Regions from separate parts of the Vibrio sp. R12-SG2-ISO1 genome, predicted to be linked through region 4. Evidence: predicted binding sites of a transcription regulator. Region 4 holds the regulator's gene; each other region holds the start of a gene.

Region 1 (4,947 bases), on a different contig from region 4:
ATCGGCAGCTTCTTCTTCGGCTTGCCGTCAGAGCTGGCGACTTCGGTGAGCTCATCGGCATCGCCAAGCAGTCTGCGGGCGATGACAATACTCATCAACTCACCCAAACCGATAGCGGCGAGCAGATCATTGAGGGATTTGATTTTCAGATCGCTCAAGACGTGATTGATGTTCTCTTCATTGATGTCGGAAACCGACAAATCACCTAAGGCGTGATTGAGCAATCGGCGGCCAAGGGTAATCGACTCTTCACGGCGCATGGTTTTCAGCACTTGACGAATCTTGGTGCGCGCACGTGAGGTCACGACGTAGTTGAGCCACGCTGCATTCGGACGGGCGCCCGGTGCGCTGATGATCTCAATCGTCTGGCCGTTTTTCAGCGCTTTGCTGAGAGGGTAAGGGTTGCGATCGACGCGCGCGCCGACACAGGTGTTGCCGACATCGGTATGCACGGCATACGCAAAATCGACCGCAGTGGCGCCGACAGGCAGCTCCACAATGCGCCCTTTCGGGGTGAAGACGTAAATCTCATCTGGGAAGAGATCCGATTTGACGTTTTCAATAAATTCGAACGAGTTGCCCGCGCTTTGTTGGAGCTCAAGCAGGCTCTGCATCCAGCGCTGCGCTTTGACTTGCGCGGTGGTGCCGGTACGCTCGCCATTGCCTTTGTAAGACCAGTGCGCCGCGACCCCTTTGTCCGCCATCTGATCCATATCTTCGGTGCGAATTTGCACTTCGACAGGCACGCCGTGTGGGCCGACCATCGAGGTATGCAAAGACTGATAGCCGTTCGCCTTAGGCACCGCGATGTAATCTTTCATACGCCCCGGGCGAGGCTTGTAGAGCGAGTGCACTTGGCCCAATACGCGATAGCAGGTGTCAGCGGTGTCCACCACCACACGAAACGCGTAGATGTCCATAATGGTGTGGAAGCGCTGCTCTTTGGTCTTCATCTTGTTGTAGATGGAGAAGAGGTTTTTCTCGCGCCCCACCACACGCGCAGACAGACCCACTTCTTCCAGTCGGCCTTCAATTTCGGTGTGGATGCGTTGAATCATCTCTTTACGGTTACCGCGAGCGGCCTTGACGACCTCTTTTAACACGCGATAGCGGTTGGGGTAGAGCGCTTCAAAACCGAGCTCTTCCAGTTCGGTTTTAATATTATGGATACCCAAGCGATGCGCTAAGGGTGAATAGATTTCGAGGGTTTCGCGCGCGATGCGACGCTTTTTATCAGGGCGCAGTGCGCCGAGCGTGCGCATGTTGTGCGTGCGGTCTGCCAGTTTGATCAAAATGACGCGGATGTCTTGCACCATCGCAAGTACCATCTTACGAAAGTTCTCAGCCTGAGCTTCCTTGCGATCACGAAACTTGAGCTTATCCAGCTTAGAGACGCCATCGACCAGCTCTGCAACGGTGTTGCCAAACTTCTCTTCAAGTTGCTCTTTGGTGACATCACAATCTTCGATGACATCGTGCAAAAGCGCGGCTTGGAGGGTTTCAATATCAAGGCGCATTTCCGCCAAGATACGAGCAACAGCAACAGGGTGGATGATGTATGGTTCCCCGCTTGAGCGGGTTTGCCCTTCATGGGCATCTTTCGCTACCACATAAGATTGACGCAGAGCCTCAATTTGAGGCTCTGTTAGGTATTCTTGGGCAACGTCTTTGAGGCTATCGAATAGATACAAATTTTAGGCCCGGCAGATAGTGGTGATGAAGAGGATTATCGACCGTGAGCAATGCTGCTAACAGCGGCAAGTTCAGCGGCTTCTTGCTCTTGCTGCTCTTGACGCTCACGCGCATCCAGGATCTCTTTTGTGATAAGGCTTTCTTCGATTTCGCGCAGGGCGATAACCGTCGGCTTATCGTTCTCTTCTGGCACTAGTGCATCTTTGCCGCCAGTTTGCATTTGACGAGCGCGGCGAGCCGCAATGAGAACTAGGTCGAAACGGTTGCCAACTTTTTCAACAGCGTCTTGAACAGTTACGCGTGCCATAAGGACTCCAAATAGTTAACTAAAATTTTGTATGACGAGAAATTATACAAGATATCGTAGCGGATAGTCTAGATTCTTATTTCAACAACGCATCCAGCATGCCTTTGTACTTGAGGGCTTGCTTATCTTGCTTGAGGCGTTCGGCGCGAATGATGGCTTTAAAGTCCATCAGCGCGTTATCGAAATCATCATTGATGATCACGTAGTCGTATTCGTTGTAGTGAGAAATTTCCGATTTCGCTTCCGCCATGCGTTTTGCGATCACCGCTTCACTGTCTTGGCCGCGCGCGTTCAGGCGGCGTTCCAACTCACCGTTTGACGGCGGCAGGATGAACAAGCTCTTGGCTTGTGGCATTTGCTCACGAATTTGGCGTGCGCCTTGCCAGTCAATGTCGAGGAAGACGTCGATGCCTTTATCGAGGTTTTGCTCAATCCACGGGCGAGAGGTGCCGTAGTAGTTGCCAAACACTTCCGCGTATTCCAAAAACGCACCTTGTTCGATCAGCGCTTCAAACTGCTCTTTTTGCACAAAGTGGTAGTGCACGCCATCTTGCTCACCCGGGCGCATGCCACGTGTCGTGTGCGACACGGACACTTTCATTGCGTAGGTAGGGTTAGTTTCCAGCATGGCTGAAATCAAGCTCGATTTACCCGCGCCGCTGGGCGCAGAAACAATGTATAGGGTGCCTTTGGCCATAAGGTTACGTCCACCATAAGATTCGATGTATTAAAGATAGCACTGACCGCGGGCATAACGTCAGTCAAGAGCGCGATTTCTCTCAACCTCGGTGGCGAAAATTCGGCCAGAAAAAGGGAGGCGAAGAGTAGCATGGATCAGACTAAGTGACTAGATCGGATGAAAAATGTGATGCGCATCAAAATCGGTTGAAATTTCACCCCATCTCATTACAATTCGCGCAAACGTTTGGCTCGTTGCAGGCATTGCTGCTGGCGATGGGCTATGGCCCTCTTATTTATCTAACGATAGGTTGTATTGTGAGTTCTGACACTGCACTTCCACGCTCAGCCAACGCTGGGTGGCTTGAATCCACTTTTCATATCTCTGCGCGAAAATCGACCCTAGGCACGGAGCTGTACGCCGGGTTTATTACTTTTTTGGCGATGAGTTACATCTTGGCGGTTAACCCCGCGATTTTGGGTGACATCCCAGGCATGGATCGCGGCGCGATTTTTACCGCCACAGCACTGGCGGCGGCGGCAGCCACGCTGATCATGGGCGTGTTTGGTAACTACCCAGTCATGCTGGCGCCAGGCATGAGCATGAACGGCTTCTTCAAAGGCATGCTGCTGAGCGGCTCGGTGGCGTTGGTGTGGCACGAGGCGCTGCTGGGAATCTTCTTCTCTGGTGTGCTCTACCTGATTTTGTCGATGACTAATATTCGCAAGGCGATGATTGAGTCTATTCCAGAAGATCTCAAACTGGCGATCACCGTATCGCTTGGTCTGTTTATCGCCTTTTTGGGCCTGAAAAACGCCGGCATCATCGTCTCGAACCCGATCATCTTGGTCAGCATGGGCAAAATCAATGACCCGCAAGTCATCATTGCCTACATCAGTATCTTTATCGCGCTCGGCTGCATGATTCGTGACATCAAGCTGGCGACCTTTATCTCGTTTGTATCGGCGATTGTGTTGACCGTTGTGGCCGACTGGATGCTAGGGACGCAAAACGCCCCCATCCCAGAGAGCCTAGTGGCCGCGCCACCAAGCCTGTCGGGCAGCGTTGGCGCCATCTTTAATTTCTCAGGGCTGGCGGCCGACAAGCTGTTTGATCTGCTGTTTATTGTGGTGATTTTCTTGATTGTCGATTTCTTTGATGGCCTCAGCACCATTGTCGGCGTCGGCCGAGATGCGGGCATCATCGACAAAGATGGCAAAGTGCCAAATGCGCGCTCGGCGCTGGTTGCGGACGCAGGCGGCACCGTGATTGGCTCTGTGCTGGGTACGACTTCAGTTACCGCCTTCTCAGAATCGGGCATTGCCTCTGCACAAGGCGCGAAAACCGGTCTCGCTGCGGTGGTGGTCGCGGGGCTCTTCTTGGTGTCGCTGTTCCTATACCCGCTCTTTTCCATCTTCTCCGCGGCCATGGTCGCACCGGCGATGGTGGTGGTCGGCATCTACATGATTGGTCGCCTTGGCCAAATCCGTTGGGAGCAAAAAGAGTCTCGCATCGCGGCGTTTTTCACCATCATGTTCACCGTACTGAGCTTCTCACCGGCCAACGGCATGGCGATGGGCTTTATCAGCTACGCCTTTAGCATGGTGGTAGCAGGCAAAGCTAAGCAGGTTCACCCTGTCATTTATGTGCTGTCTGGGCTATTTATGGCGTATTTGGTGCTTTTATAATCGCGGACATATGGCTGCCATCGCCATTATTGCTATTGCAGACACAACAAGGGCGGCATCAAGGCCGCCCTTTTGACATCCCATTACCTTAGGGCAAGTGACTTAATAGTTTAGTTTATTGTCATTAATGAGTGCTAAGAGAGTGCGTTCCAAAATAAATCAAAAGGTTAGGCTGGAGGGGATAGTCTAATTTTATTGAAAGGTCAGAGCAGTGGTGGGGCTGTTGGGTGAAGTCAGAGGATGTTGGTGGAAAAATGAAAAGCCCCTATCGACTTATAAAGTAAACAGGGGCTTTGCACAGTTAGTCATCTAAAAGAGACTATTCGATGTTCTGAATCTGCTCTCTCATCTGCTCAATCAACACTTTCAACTCGACCCCGGATGCGGTGATGTCGGCGCTGATCGACTTCGAGGCAAGCGTGTTTGACTCGCGGTTGAACTCTTGCATCATAAAGTCGAGGCGTCGGCCGCAGGCGCCGCCTTTTTTGAGGATGTTGTTGGTCTCTTTGACGTGAGAGTCGAGGCGATCGAGCTCTTCAGCCACATCGGATTTTTGCGCGAGGAGGATAAGCTCTTGCTCA
Region 2 (4,947 bases), on a different contig from region 4:
GGCGGCGCTCCAGCAAACGGAAGCGCACTCGGCGATCTCTGTCAGTACCTCGTCTCCGTCTACGCGTATCTATACCGCCAAAGAGTGCGACCGCCTCAGCCTTGAGTGTCGTGGCTTTTTAATGTTTTTAGAGCAAGTGAGCGTTTTGACGGCGGAAACACGTGAGATGGTCATTGACCGAGTGATGGGGCTCGAAACCGATGAGTTTGAGCTTGATGACCTCAAGTGGATTGTCCTAATGGTGCTGTTTAATGTACCGGGCAATGAAAATGAATACACGCTTATGGAAGAGCTTCTTTACACCAAAGAGCAGGGTATCTTGCACTGATACCGTCGCTTTGCGACCCTAAGTGATATGAGTAAAAAAATCGACCATCAGTTGTTTTCTGCCCACGAGCACGCCTTAGAACATCAGGCGTGCCCGAAATGCCAAGCTCAAGGCTTGGCGGGGGAGCTGTCGCTGCGCCATGGCAAACATGGTCCTTTCTTGGGGTGCACCTTGTACCCGCAATGCGATTACATCAAACCTTTGCATCAAAATGATGGCCACATCGTTAAAGAGTTAGGTGTGCCATGTCCTGAGTGTGGTCATGAGTTGGTGCTGCGCCAAGGTCGCTATGGGATGTTTGTCGGTTGCAGTCATTACCCTGAGTGTCACCACATTGAGTCGATCGATGCCCCCGCAGAGCCGAGTGAGGACAACGTCGCCATCGCCTGCCCTGAATGCCATCAAGGTCAGCTGACCGAGCGTAAATCTCGCTTTGGTAAGCTGTTTTATGCATGTGACCGCTACCCGAAATGCAAGTTTGCCGTCAATCAGCCGCCCGTCAGTGGGGAGTGCCAAGTGTGTGGGTTTCCACTGCTGGTGGAAAAACACAGCGCGAAAGGCCAACAGTTGCAGTGTGCGGCTCGCCGTTGTCAGGCCATTCAGTCTTAATTTTTGGGCGAGTGCCTATTTAAGACTATATCGTGGCTTAAGACTATACCGTGGTAAGGCGACATCGGATCGGCCGAGCGTTTCCGCAAATACAATGTCATCAAAGACAAAAAAGGCGCCATGAGCGCCTTTTTCAATCCAGTGTTCGTAGAGTCGACACTCATTTGATTCGATTACGATTCGAAGTTTTGAGCAAACTCATGCACCGCAGGGAAGGCATCACTGTCGAGCAGGGTGGCCAGTTCACACAACTTTCGTTGCAGCTCACCACTGTAGTCGCCGCAGACATTGATATGACCCATCTTGCGTCCTGCACGCTTCTCTTTGCCGTACCAATGGATATGGCACCCTTCAATGGCCAGCAACGCTTGTGGCAGTGTGTCTTCGCCAAGGATGTTGATCATCGCCGTTTCACGAACCAGTTTGGTGCTGCCAAGCGGTAAGCCACACACGGCTCTTAGGTGGTTTTCAAACTGACAGGTCTCTGCGCCTTGCTGCGTCCAGTGGCCGGAGTTGTGCACGCGCGGTGCAATCTCATTCACGAGCAGGGTGCCATCGACATCGAAAAACTCAAGGGCAAGCACGCCCACGTAGTCGAGACTCTCGGCTACAGCGCTAAACATCGCCTGCGCTTGGTCTTGCAGCTCAGGGTCAGAAATGGCGGTCGATAGGCTCAGCACCCCTTGGGTGTGGACGTTCTCAGTCAGCGGGTAAACAGCGACCGAGCCGTCTTTGGCTCGTGCGCCCACCAAGGAAACTTCTCGGCCAAACGGGACAAACTCTTCCGCCACAATCGCTTGTGTCTCACTGGCTTGGATGCATTGTGCCATCTCTTGCCAAATGCTGTCCGCTTGAGCGGCGTCTTTCAATCGCCATTGGCCTTTACCATCGTAGCCACCTAGGGCACTTTTCAGCACCATAGGAATGCCGACTTTTTCGATCGCGCGATCAAAATCTTCCCGGCTCTCAATGACATGGTAGTTGGCGTTGCGAACGCCCGCTTTGTCTAATAGCGCCTTCTCAATACGGCGATCGCCACCGGTTTTGATCGCTTCTGCTGACGGGTAAAACTTCCCGCTTTGCTCGCAGAGGGTCAAAATATCGTGTGGGATATGTTCAAACTCAGCCGTGATCACATCGGCACTCTCAATGGCATTGCGAAGACCGTGGCCCACCACGTGTTGGGTGAGAGGATGGACAATGTTTTCACTGCCGACATCGTACGCCGAGATCTCAATGTTCAGTGGTGCGCCCGCAAGAGACATCATTCGTGCTAATTGGCCTGCACCTAACACCAACACATGCATGGTTTAGTCCTCGGCTGGGTTTGGGTTAGCAAGGACGGTCTCGGTTTGCTCTTGGCGAAACGCTTCGACTTTCTCCATCACGGTCTCATCGTGGGTACCGATGATTTGCGCGGCCAAAATACCCGCATTCGCTGCGCCCGCTTCGCCGATCGCCAGTGTACCGACCGCGATGCCTTTTGGCATTTGCACGATAGAAAGTAGCGAATCCATCCCTTTTAGGGCACGTGATTGAACAGGAACACCCAAGACAGGTAAGCTTGTGAACGCCGCAGCCATGCCCGGTAGGTGCGCAGCGCCGCCAGCGCCAGCAATGATCACTTTCAGACCGCGCTCTTTCGCGCTGTTGGCGTAGTCTGCCAATAATTGAGGAGTGCGGTGCGCAGAGACGACTTTAGTTTCGTATTCAACACCAAATCTATCCAGCATTTCCGCGGCGAGCTTCATTGTTGGCCAATCTGATTTTGAACCCATGATGATACCGACTTTCATCTCAAACTCCTTCAACCTTTTGTGTGGAATGAAAAACAGGATGTGTCGTAAACCCAGTACAACCACATCGTCAATTTGTGCGCATTATACGGCGTTTTTCCTGGCAAGCAAACGTTTGCGCGCACTTTGAACCGCGCAGTGATTAGTCTTCGACGCAGATTCTTTGTACACTGAGTCTCATCCCAAAAAGACGCAGCCAGTGACTGCGTGGTGAAACAGGGCCTACCCTGCAAGGAAGTAAAATGTCAGTAATAGATAAGCAGGCGGTGAAGCAGTTTTTGTTGGCACTGCAAGATACCATTTGTCAGCAGCTTGAGCAGGCCGACGGCCAAGCGCTGTTTGTGGAAGATGCTTGGCAGCGTGAACCCGGAGAGCGGCTCGGTGGCGGTGGTCGCACCCGAGTGATGAAAGCGGGCGCGGTGTTTGAGCAAGGCGGCGTCAACTTCTCTCATGTCTCTGGCAAAGCGATGCCCGCCTCGGCCACTGCCCATCGCCCAGAGCTCGCCGGGCGACGCTTTGAAGCCATGGGCGTGTCGTTGGTGATGCATCCGAATAACCCTTATGTGCCCACCTCCCATGCCAACGTGCGCTTTTTTATTGCCGAAAAAGAGGGCGAGGCGCCGATATGGTGGTTTGGCGGCGGGTTCGATTTGACCCCCTTCTACCCATTTGAAGAAGATGCTCAGTTCTGGCATGGCAGTGCGAAAGAGGTGTGTGAACCTTTTGGTCATGATGTGTATGCCAAGCACAAAAAATGGTGTGATGATTACTTCTATCTGCCGCACCGTGATGAAACGCGTGGCGTCGGTGGGCTATTTTTTGATGATCTCAACGAGTGGCCATTTGATAAGTGTTTTGATTACATCAAAGCGGTCGGTGAAGGGTATACCCAGGCGTATTTGCCGATTGTTGAGCGCCGCAAAGAGACCCCCTACACTGACCGAGAGCGTCAATTTCAGCTTTATCGCCGTGGTCGCTATGTGGAATTTAATCTCGTCTATGACCGAGGAACCTTGTTTGGTTTGCAAAGTGGTGGCCGAACCGAGTCGATTTTGATGTCGATGCCGCCACTGGCTCGCTGGGAGTACAATTATCAGATTGAGCCAGACAGCCCTGAAGCGGTTTTGTATCGCGATTTCCTCAAACCGCGTGATTGGTAACATGTTTATCTCGGCATAGCGCTTGATCCTGGCCGGGATAGTGATAGGGTCAATGACCGTTGACCCGTTTATTTTTGTGTAGGTAAGGACATGACACAACCTCTTGACCGCTATGTGGTGTTTGGCAATCCCATTAGCCAAAGTAAATCGCCTTTTATCCATACCTTATTTGCTCGCCAGACCAACCAAGCGTTAACCTATCAAGCGCAGCAGCCTGAGATCGGCACATTCAAAACGGCGGTAGCGGAGTTCTTTGCCGCAGGTGGTAAGGGGTGCAACATCACTGCACCGTTTAAAGAAGAGGCGTTTCAGTTTGCGACCCGCCTGACTGAGCGAGCGCAATTGGCCGGTGCCGTTAATACCTTAAAGAAGTTAGATGATGGAGACATCATTGGTGATAACACTGATGGTGAAGGATTAGTGCAAGATTTGCTTGCCCAGCAAGTGGTGCTGAAAGGGGCGAGAATACTATTGCTTGGCGCAGGCGGCGCGGCGCGCGGCGTGATCAAACCGCTGCTCGACCAGCACCCGCATTCAATAGTGATCGCCAATCGCACCAAAGCCAAAGCATCACAGTTGGCAGAGCTTTTCGCTGAGTTTGGTGTGGTGCAAGCCGCCTCACTGGAAGAGGTCGAGACTGGCTTTGATGTCATCATTAACTCAACGTCGTCGGGATTGAGTGGTGAGTTGCCAGCGGTATCACCGACCATTTTTCAAGGTTGCCAAGTGGTGTATGACATGGTCTACCGCGCAGGTAAAACGCCTTTTAATGCCTGGGCGGAACAATCGGGTGCGCCCGTCAGCTATGATGGCTTAGGGATGTTGGTTGGCCAAGCGGCAGAAAGCTTTATGCTGTGGCGAGGTTTACGCCCAGGCACTAAGCAGGTGCTGCGCGAGCTGCGTAGAAATTTACAAGGGTAAAAGATGAATCAATCGATTTTGTTTCCCGATCGACAGCATTGGGATGAAGAGCGCGCTGCGGTTTGCTTCCCTGCTCAGCAAGCGGGTGCCTTGATTGAGTGTGTGGTGAGCCAAGCGGTACTGGAGTCGTATG
Region 3 (4,947 bases), on a different contig from region 4:
CTGCGCCAGCGCCGATCACTCCGATCTTCATGCTCTCTTCCTTGTTCCAATCAAATTTAGTGCTCTGGGCTTATTCTAATCGTCTGAAACCTCTTTTTTCCAATTTAATTTTGTCTAAAAATTAAATATTAGATAAAAATATCGCTCATAGCATAAAATCCAGTAGAGTTAATCGCAATCTGTTGAAAGAGCGAGCACAATTTAGAGAGCAAAATGACTACCACATCCACTCAATGACGCGTATTCTCAGACCAAATCCCTCCGTTGAGAATCAGATATGCTCATTATTGGCCACCGCGGCGTGGCAGGACACTATCCAGAAAACACCGCCGCCAGCATTCAAGCGGCGATAGATCTTGGCCTTACTTGGGTTGAAGTCGATGTGCAGCCTTGCAAAGACGGGCATCTCGTCGTGTGTCACGACCATACTGTTGACCGTTGCTCGAATGGTACAGGCAGAGTCGACACCTTGACACTCAGTGCGCTCAAACAACTCAACTTTGCGGCACGCCATGAAGGTCAAGTGACACCACAAACCCTGTTAACCCTTGAAGAGCTACTGACACTTATTGAACCCAGCGACATCAAGCTGAATATTGAAGTGAAAGTTGATACCCACGACGCCCAATCGGTATGCGCGCTATTGGCCTCTACGCTCAATGCGACCTCAATACCGCTAGAGCGCATTATTTTGTCGAGTTTTAGCCATGACGTGATGCGCGAGTTAGCGAAGCAAATTCCTCAGTGTCGACGCGCTTTACTTACCGAGCGATTGAAGCGAAAGGATTGGCGACTGCTCAAAGAGGTGGAGGCGACAGGCTGCAATATCGGCGCGACATGGGCGACCAAGTCTACCGTTTCAAAGCTACAAGATGCCGGGTATGAAGTGTGGTGTTACACCATCAATAATCCGAAACGACTCAAACACCTTTCTCAATTGGATGGTATTTTTAGCGACTATCCAGAACGTTTTCTCTAGCACCTCCTCTCACCCTGTTCGCCTCTACTTGGCCTCCTGCTGAGTAGAGTGCGTCACCCATCACATTTCCTGCACCTTTTCAAAGCTCTCATTCAACCTATCAAACCAATATAATTTAACTATTTATCAGATAGTTAGAAAACAAACCTCTTTTATCAACCTACCTAACTCGCTCATTCTGCGTGCAAAAAATGCTTGCGTCTTCACCACAACAAAACTACTGTATACACATACAGCATGTATAAAAGGACAGTATTATGATTTCAGTTCAAACACCTCGTCAGGGCTACTCAAAGTTTAATGTGTTGGCTCAGCCTACCCAGCCTCTATCTTTGGATGACACCAGCCTTGAACGACTGGCTGATCTGTCACAGCAGAAACAGTGGATTCTATTTACAGGTCAATGCCCACGTCCAGATTTTGCCCAACTGTCCTCTCATCAAGTGCGTTGCAATCAAATCATCCACATGAAGCCATCGCAAACTCAGTCGGAAGTCGATATTGTGACCAAAGCGATTCAATCAGGTAATGCCAGTGCGGTGGTTGCCTCCTGTGAGCTCTCTCTTATCGAACAGCGACTATTGAAAGAACTGGCCAAGCAGCACCACTGTGAAGTCTTTTTTGTTGATGCGTCTATGCATCACTACCACTAAATCGAAACCTCACTGCCTTCGCCTCTTATCGTTGTGATAAGAGGCGTTTCTTTTCGCGGTTTCTTGATTTGAAACCAAGGTCTAACCCATTCAACTTAAAAACAAGCAAACGTTTGCTTTTTATCTGGAACCGAGAAAAAGTTCTGGTATCATGCTCTGCAAATGAATAGCCTTCATGGCTTATCAACCATTTTTGACAAATTATAGGAATGTCTAAATGAGTCTCGCAGAACAAGTTCTCGCCGTTAATGACGATCTTCCCATCCGCACTGATAAACCGGTTCACAGTGGTAAAGTCCGCTCTGTGTATTGGCTAACCGAAGCCGATAGCCGACGCCTTATCGAAGAAAAAGGTTACGACGTGTCGCCTGACGCACCACTAGCAATTATGGTGATCAGTGACCGTATCTCCGCGTTTGACTGCATTTGGCACGGTGAAGGGAATCTAAAAGGCGTGCCAGGTAAAGGGGCGGCGTTAAACGCCATCTCAAACCACTGGTTCCAATTGTTTAAAGACAATGGGCTCGCAGACAGCCACATTCTCGACATTCCTCACCCATTGGTTTGGATCGTGCAAAAAGCCAAGCCCATCATGATCGAAGCCATCTGCCGCCAATACATCACCGGTTCAATGTGGCGTGCTTACGAAAAAGGTGAGCGCGAGTTTTGTGGTATCACACTACCTGAGGGCTTAGAGAAAGACAAAGCGCTTCCAGAGCTACTTATGACGCCATCCACTAAAGGCATTCTACATGGCATCCCTGGTGTACCAGAAGCGGACGACGTCAACATCAGTCGCCGCAACATTGAGGAGAACTTTGCCGCGTTTAACTTCTCAAAGCAAAGCGACATCGCGCTTTATGAGAAGCTACTCAGTGAAGGCTTTGGCGTCATTAGCTCTGCGCTAGCGAAAGTCGGTCAAATCTTTGTTGATACCAAATTTGAGTTTGGTTACGTCACCGACGCGGCGGGTCAGGAAAAACTCATCTACATGGATGAAGTGGGGACACCGGACTCTTCACGTATTTGGGATGAAGCACAATACCAAGCCGGCAATATTGTCGAGAACTCAAAAGAAGGGTTCCGCCAGTTCTTGCTGAACCACTTCCCTGACCCAGACATCTTGCTTAATAAAGATCGCATGCCTGAGCGTGAAGCCCTTGCTCGTGACAATGCCCTTCCTCTCTCTGCGTTGATGGACATCTCAAAGACCTACACAGGTATCGCAGAAAAGATCACCGGCAAAGCGATTACGCTCAGCGTTAATCCGAAGCAAGAGATCATCGATATTCTTGCCGCAGACTACGGTCTCATTGACTAAGTGGCCTGTTCGACTGAAACGACAACGCCCAGCTTAGCTGGGCGTTGTTTTATCTTAACAATGATATCTCTACTTAGTGGCTTTTCATCTCATCGCTTAGAGCTTAAAGCGCTTTATCTCTTGTTCAAGCTGAAGTGAGAGCTCGGAAAGCTGTCTCGCTTGAGCCGCAGCGTCATGCGCTTCATCGGCTAATTCATTGGAGACATCACGAATACCAACCGTATTACGCGTGATTTCTGACGTCACCGAGGCTTGCTCTTCTGCCGCTGAGGCGATCTGAGTCGCCATATCGCTAATACGCTCGACCGCATGTTGAATATCAGTGAGGCTGTGTGCCGCCAAATCCGCGTCTTCAACACTGGTTCCCGCTAATTGTCCACTATCACGCATGATGCCCACCGCTTTTAGCGTTGTGCCTTGTAGTGTCTCAATCATGTGTTGGATCTCTTTGGTCGATGAGTGGGTACGTTGGCTAAGCACGCGCACTTCATCGGCAACGACCGCGAACCCACGACCCTGCTCACCAGCGCGAGCGGCTTCAATGGCCGCATTCAAGGCGAGCAAGTTTGTCTGCTCTGCGATGTCTTGAATCGTCGAAAGAATGGTATTGATGCTGTTGCCATGGACTTCAAGCTCTTGAATGACCTTTGTCGCCACTTGAACTTCATTAGCCAGGTTCTGAATCGAGCTTTGCGTTTGCACCACTTGTTTACCACCTTGCATACAGGCTGATACCGCTTGGGTTGAGTTCTGCGCTGTGTGGTCCGCGTTGCCGGCAATTTCTTGCGTCGCGGCCGCCATCTCATTGATGGCAGTGGCGACCATGTTGATCTCATCTTGCTGTAAACGAATTCGTTCACTTCTCTGCGCGGCATTTCGTGCTGTGCTTTTCGATTGCTCAGACAATGAGGCAGACACAAGGCTCAGCTTCGATACCATCGCATGCATATTGCCAACAAACGTATTAAAGTTTGCCGCCAGTTGACCCACTTCATCGTCACTTCTTGGCTCTAGACGCTGAGTTAAATCCCCTTCGCCTGACGCAATGGCTTCCAAGGCGGTCGACACGCGCACTAAATCGCGAAATAAGAAGCTCACCAACCAAGAGACCAGTGCGATGACCACTGCCGTGATCACCAGTGACGTCACCACCAGCTTGATCATCAGCTGATTGAGCGCCGCTTCTTCTGTCGTCACATCCATTTCAATGGCGAAAATCCAAGGGGTGTGGGCAACGGATTTGAAATAGTACAGCTTCTCTTGATTGCCTTGATGTAAACGATGTATCGATCCGTTGTCTGCTGCCTGTTTGATGTCTCGCAAAGATAATCGGTCGAACAACTGACTGACCGGTTTGAGCAGCAAGTTTTTATCAGGATGAGCGAGGAAGTTACCATCTTGTGTATCAATCAACATCGCGTGCGCATTTTTGCCTACATTGAGGTTGATGACGTCGTTAATCAGCTGATCAATCAACACATCGGCCCCAACCACACCAAGTAGCTGCGTACCCTGCGTAATCGGTTGAGCGATCGTCACGAGCAACGCATTAGTGATTGCATCTTGGTAAGCCGTAGTGATCATCTGGCGTCCTGCATTCTTGGCATCGATATACCAAGGTCTGACTCGCGGGTCGTAGTCGGCACGATTCCGCTCAGGGTGAGAGCGGAACATCTCTCCCTTCGGTGTGCCGTAGAAAATGTCGTCGAAGCCACCAGCATTGCGTGCTTGTTGCAGATAAGGAACCACATTCTCTTCGCCTACGTATTGATTGAAGGCAGACGCAATGTCCTTGCGGATCGCTATCCAGTCGGCAATACCGGAGGTCGCCGCATTGGCGATACTTTCTGCACGGTCTTGTACACCTTGATGAGTTTGATTGGCAAGTTGCTGGGCAGACAGCCAAGTCAAGACGCTGGCCATCAAAACAACGGCCGACAAACTAGCAATAATGAGTTTTTGTTTGAGTGATAACTTCATGATTCGCATTGAGT
Region 4 (4,947 bases):
AGTACGCGCCGAAGGGCAAATATCTCGAACAAACTGAGCGCTACTGGCATGAAACGCTGGGCACCATTTGGCAACACCTCCGCGACTGGGCGTCCGATTATGAAGAGCAAGCCTTAGAGGTGGAGGCTGCGCAGAGCGACGTTTAACCGGCCGCCAGCGTAGACGGATAACGTCTTCGACCTAAAACAAAAATCCAGGCTGCATGCCTGGATTTTTCGTTTCTTTTGCGTCAATTTTCGCTCGTTAATTGCCGAACTACGTTAATCTCCGGCGAACATGTAGCCTTCGCCATGCACGGTGACGAATATCTGCGGATTTTTTGGATCCACCTCCATCTTCGCTCTCATGCGTCGAATCAGGACATCGATAGTGCGATCATTGGGTGCGTCCACACGATGACTGATCATATTAAGAATGCGTTCCCGACTGAGCACTTGGTTAGGGTGAGAGGAGAGCGCCACCAAAAGCTCATACTCTGCTTTAGTCAGTTTGACCGGTTCATCCCCTCGGCTCAAAGCGCGGCGCTGAATATCGAACGTCCATTCAGCAAAGCGGACCACGCCGTCTTGCTGATCGCTGCCCGCGTTTTGCGCTCCCGCAGCCAGTGCGATGCGCCACAAGAGGTTCTTGACTCTGACGAGCAGTTCCCTAAGCTCAAATGGCTTGGTGACATAATCGTCCGCGCCCATTTCTAAACCAACAATCTTATCAATGCTGTCGGTACGCCCGGTCACCAAGATAATACCGATGTCCGATTGACTGCGTAGTTCACGCGTCAGCATCAAGCCATCTTCGCTGGGCAGATTGATATCCAGCATCACCAAATCGACCCGACTGCTACTGAGTACGTCGCGCATCTGCGCGCCATTCTCAGCTTGGCTCACCTGATACCCTTCGGTTTGAAAGTAGCCCGCCAATTTACGGCGAGTCACTTCATCATCTTCAACAACCAAAATGTGGTAGCTCATCGGCTCTACTCACTTATTCACACACTGATTCAATGGCTTTATTCTATTCATAATTAGTCACAACTCCATCTTTGTCCTCTTTGGGAGGTGAAAAGTTGGCGATTCATTGATGCAAAGCAAGCTTTGCTGCCCTGTTCACAAATTGCCATATTTGACCATTTCTTCTCATAATCAGGTTGACCGCTGTTCATTTTTATCCGTTAGACTTAACGGCATCTGATTCAGTTGAGAGCCCATCATGCCAGAGACACCTAACGCCCAGATTTCCGACCCTTTATCTCCCGCCGAAAAAGAGCAGCGCGCCTTTGATGAGCAACGCGCCGAGCTCTACTGGTGGTTTTCGAGCGTGTTTGCCAAAGAGCTCTCAGAGCAAGAGCTGGCCCAATATCATTCGGTGGACACACGTACCTTTCTGACGGGACTTGCACAAACCCCTGAGCTTAACGTAGCCGCAGACAGGCTCATCGATACATTGAACCGATTGCAAGACAGGCCAGATGCTCAGTTGGAACTATCAGCCGACTATTGCGACCTGTTTTTAAAATCCGACCGAGACAGCGCGTTGCCTTACGCCTCTGTCTACTTAGATGAATCCGGACTGCTCAATGGGGAGCCCGCCAAACAGATGGACACTCTGCTCCAACAACATGGCGTGGCCGTGCATTCAGGGCTCAATGAACCTTCTGATCATCTCGCGATAGAGTTGGATTTTTTAGGTAACCTGATTGTGCGCGGCGCTCATGCAGCAGAGCAGACGGCAGGCGACACGCATCTCGCCTACCAAGAGCAAGCCGATTTTATTGAGCAGCATCTACTCCCTTGGATTGAGAGGTTTGCCGAGCGCTGCCAGCGCCTCGACACATTCGGCTTCTATGCGGCGCTGTCGTCGCTATTGTGCGCGTTCATTCAATTGGATAAAGCCTACCTGCAAGGCGATAGCGATTAAGCCCATACAAAAGGTGTGGCGAGATCCCAAAGGCGGGTTTTTTATTTGCCCAAATCGACGTTGCGGACTACAATCCGGTTCGCAAACGATAAAACTAATAAATACAAACCGCTTTTTGAGGGCGGTTTTTGTGTTTCTGATACTTTCTGTCTACATACTCTAAACTTTGTATAGACTTTACTTTTATAGACTTAACTTTTCATAGAATAGTAGGCAGTCATCGACAGGACAAAACCATATGGCCACGATTAAAGACGTCGCTCGCTTAGCGGGTGTCTCGACCACCACTGTATCCCATGTGATCAACAAAACACGCTTTGTCGCTGAAGCCACGCAAGAAAAAGTGATGGAAGCGGTTCAAGAGTTGAACTATGCCCCAAGTGCCGTTGCACGCAGCCTGAAATGTAACTCGACACGCACAATAGGCATGCTGGTTACTCAATCGACCAACCTTTTCTTCTCGGAAGTGATCGACGGGGTTGAGAGCTACTGCTACCGTCAAGGCTACACCTTGATCTTGTGTAACACTGGCGGCATCTACGAGAAACAACGTGACTACATTCGCATGCTGGCGGAAAAGCGCGTCGATGGCATCTTAGTGATGTGTTCAGATTTGACCGAAGAGTTGAGCGAAATGCTTGACCGTCATAAAGACATCCCTAAGGTGGTGATGGATTGGGGCCCGGAAAGCTCACAAGCCGATAAAATCATCGACAACTCGGAAGAAGGCGGCTACCTCGCAACAAAATACCTGATTGATCACGGCCACAAGCGCATTGCTTGCTTGAGTGGGCATTTTGAAAAAGCGGCCTGCCAAGAGCGCATCCAAGGCTTTAAGCGCGCAATGAACGAGTCGGGTTTGAGCGTCAACGAAGATTGGATCTTAGAAGGTAACTTTGAGTGCGATACCGCCGTGCTTGCCGCGGACAAAATCGTCGCCATGGACGAAAAGCCAACCGCAGTATTCTGTTTCAACGATACGATGGCGCTCGGTTTGATGAGCCGTTTACAGCAAAAAGGCATTCGTATTCCAGAAGACATGTCGGTCATTGGTTATGACAACATTGAGCTAGCCGAGTACTTTTCACCACCGCTAACGACGGTTCACCAGCCGAAGCGCCGTGTGGGTAAAAACGCATTTGAGATTTTGCTCGAACGTATTAAAGACAAAGAGCATGAAAAACGTATTTTTGAAATGCACCCAGAAATCGTCGAGCGCGATACCGTGGCGACGGTGAAATAGACCAACGAACAAGTTCAGCACATCACATCGACTAGCCCAGCGAGAATACTTCTCATCCGCTGGGCTTTATTCTCTCGGTAACACCCCTCTATTTTATGAACTAAGATCACATTTAACCCATCAAAACGTGATGTTTAGCCCATAAATTATTTATGCTTATTATGTTCGACGAATGCCACGAACAGGGCAAACCATTTCGAAAGGATGGGACGCAAAGCTTCCGGCCTGTTGCAGCCACTCAACTATTTCAACGTTGATGACTGCTTGGTAGCGGGGTTGCCGATGGCAAATGTGCACTTCGTAATTCTTTATCAAAAGCAAAGAATACAATGAGTTAAACGTTGCGCGCGCATTATGCGCTCACACCGTGAGTAGGATTATTCTTTTATGAGCCAGAATGACACCCTACTGACACAAAACCTGCATATTTTTGCTAATCTCTCGGACCTGAATTTGGTGGCGTATTGTAATACACCGAGAATAACAGCATGGATAAACCAATTTTAAAAGACTCAATGCGATTGTTTGAACCATTGGGCAAGATCAAGTCTCGCTCAATGTTTGGTGGATTCGGAATCTTCGCTGATGACACCATGTTTGCCCTCGTGGTAAATGACAAACTTCACATACGCGCCGACGACTCGTTGGCCCAACAGTTTAATGCTCAGGGACTCGAGCCATACGTGTATAAAAAGCGTGGTTTCCCTGTGGTCACCAAATACTACGCCCTTGGCCATGACTGGGATCAGGATGTCGCTCAGACTATTGCGATGGCAAACACTGCACTAGAGGCGGCCAACAAAGACAAGCAGCGTCAAACCAACGCCAAACCAACGCGCCTGAAAGATCTGCCGAACTTGCGTCTAGCGACCGAGCGAATGCTCAAGAAAGCGGGTATCGACAGTGTCTCCCGTTTGGAGCAGACGGGCGCAGTGGAAGCGTATAAAGCGATTCGTTCCACACACTCTGCCGACGTCAGCATCGACCTGCTGTGGGCACTTGAGGGGGCAATTAAAGGCACGCACTGGTCTGTGGTCCCTCAAGCAAGACGCGACGAGCTCCTGAATCAGCTGCAAAGCTAGTCAGCGATAGCGCTCATTAATTCCAATACCCTTCTCAAGCCAGCCGAACACCGCTGGCTTGAGACGTTTTTAGCCGATGCTTTTTCAGCGTTTCCATTCCTTAGTCATAGAATTCAACGTGTTTTCCCCTTAGGGCGAAATTTTTTACTGGCTTTTTGGTTCATATCTAACAATGATCAATGATGATGTTTTCAAAGGGATCCATATGAACAAGAAACTGCTTTTAGGTATTGGTTTGCTCGCTCTGATTGTGTTTTTAGGCGCAAACTTTGGTCAATACCTGACACTTGATAACGCCAAAGCTCAGCAGCAAGCGCTGGCTGAAATCATTGACACCCACTTTGCCCTAGCCGCGCTGAGTTACTTCTTCGCCTATGTCGCTATCACCGCCTTCTCGATCCCTGGAGCAGCCGTCGTCACCTTGCTTGGCGCTGCGCTGTTTGGCTTTTGGACCAGTTTATTGCTCGTTTCTTTTGCCAGTACGATAGGTGCCACCTTGGCGTTTTTAAGCAGCCGCTTTTTACTCAAAGAGTGGGTACAAAGCAAGTTTGGCGATAAGCTCGCGACAATTAACCAAGGGGTCGAAAAAGATGGTGCGTTTTATCTCTTCTCACTGCGCCTTATACCGGTGTTCCCTTTCTTTTTGATCAACCTCTTGATGGGTCTTACGCCCATCACCATCGCGCGCTTCTATCTGGTTAGTCAACT

What was found. The regulator PurR, encoded in region 4, represses purine synthesis genes. The targets are predictions, from matches to a motif close to TNANGNAAACGTTTNCNTNA.
Region 1: AC6R10_RS16745 (NCS2 family permease) is a predicted target of PurR. The motif match lies at 2,913-2,932, and genes of this name have one in related genera.
Region 2: purE (5-(carboxyamino)imidazole ribonucleotide mutase) is a predicted target of PurR. The motif match lies at 2,837-2,856, and genes of this name have one in related genera.
Region 3: AC6R10_RS12240 (phosphoribosylaminoimidazolesuccinocarboxamide synthase) is a predicted target of PurR. The motif match lies at 1,734-1,753, and genes of this name have one in related genera.

Annotation. Positions count from the first base shown of each region.
Region 1 is NZ_JCBDGO010000023.1:7,338-12,284, reverse strand. It holds gene spoT (bifunctional GTP diphosphokinase/guanosine-3',5'-bis pyrophosphate 3'-pyrophosphohydrolase) at 1-1,691, opposite strand, end outside; gene rpoZ (DNA-directed RNA polymerase subunit omega) at 1,727-1,999, opposite strand; gene gmk (guanylate kinase) at 2,076-2,696, opposite strand; gene AC6R10_RS16745 (NCS2 family permease) at 2,996-4,366, shown strand; gene AC6R10_RS16740 (YicC/YloC family endoribonuclease) at 4,686-4,947, opposite strand, start outside.
Region 2 is NZ_JCBDGO010000027.1:2,389-7,335, reverse strand. It holds gene AC6R10_RS17635 (DUF494 family protein) at 1-328, shown strand, start outside; gene AC6R10_RS17630 (DNA topoisomerase family protein) at 356-937, shown strand; gene AC6R10_RS17625 (5-(carboxyamino)imidazole ribonucleotide synthase) at 1,111-2,244, opposite strand; gene purE (5-(carboxyamino)imidazole ribonucleotide mutase) at 2,248-2,733, opposite strand; gene hemF (oxygen-dependent coproporphyrinogen oxidase) at 2,976-3,893, shown strand; gene aroE (shikimate dehydrogenase) at 3,984-4,814, shown strand; gene AC6R10_RS17605 (DUF1488 family protein) at 4,818-4,947, shown strand, end outside.
Region 3 is NZ_JCBDGO010000017.1:64,809-69,755, reverse strand. It holds gene AC6R10_RS12255 (lactate/malate family dehydrogenase) at 1-31, opposite strand, end outside; gene AC6R10_RS12250 (glycerophosphodiester phosphodiesterase) at 278-979, shown strand; gene AC6R10_RS12245 (SulA-like leucine-rich domain-containing protein) at 1,237-1,632, shown strand; gene AC6R10_RS12240 (phosphoribosylaminoimidazolesuccinocarboxamide synthase) at 1,850-2,953, shown strand; gene AC6R10_RS12235 (methyl-accepting chemotaxis protein) at 3,050-4,933, opposite strand.
Region 4 is NZ_JCBDGO010000001.1:387,953-392,899, forward strand. It holds gene elyC (envelope biogenesis factor ElyC) at 1-146, shown strand, start outside; gene torR (two-component system response regulator TorR) at 261-968, opposite strand; gene torD (molecular chaperone TorD) at 1,207-1,914, shown strand; gene purR (HTH-type transcriptional repressor PurR) at 2,153-3,157, shown strand; cyclic di-GMP riboswitch class I at 3,333-3,441, shown strand; gene AC6R10_RS01720 (TfoX/Sxy family DNA transformation protein) at 3,646-4,239, shown strand; gene AC6R10_RS01725 (TVP38/TMEM64 family protein) at 4,445-4,947, shown strand, end outside.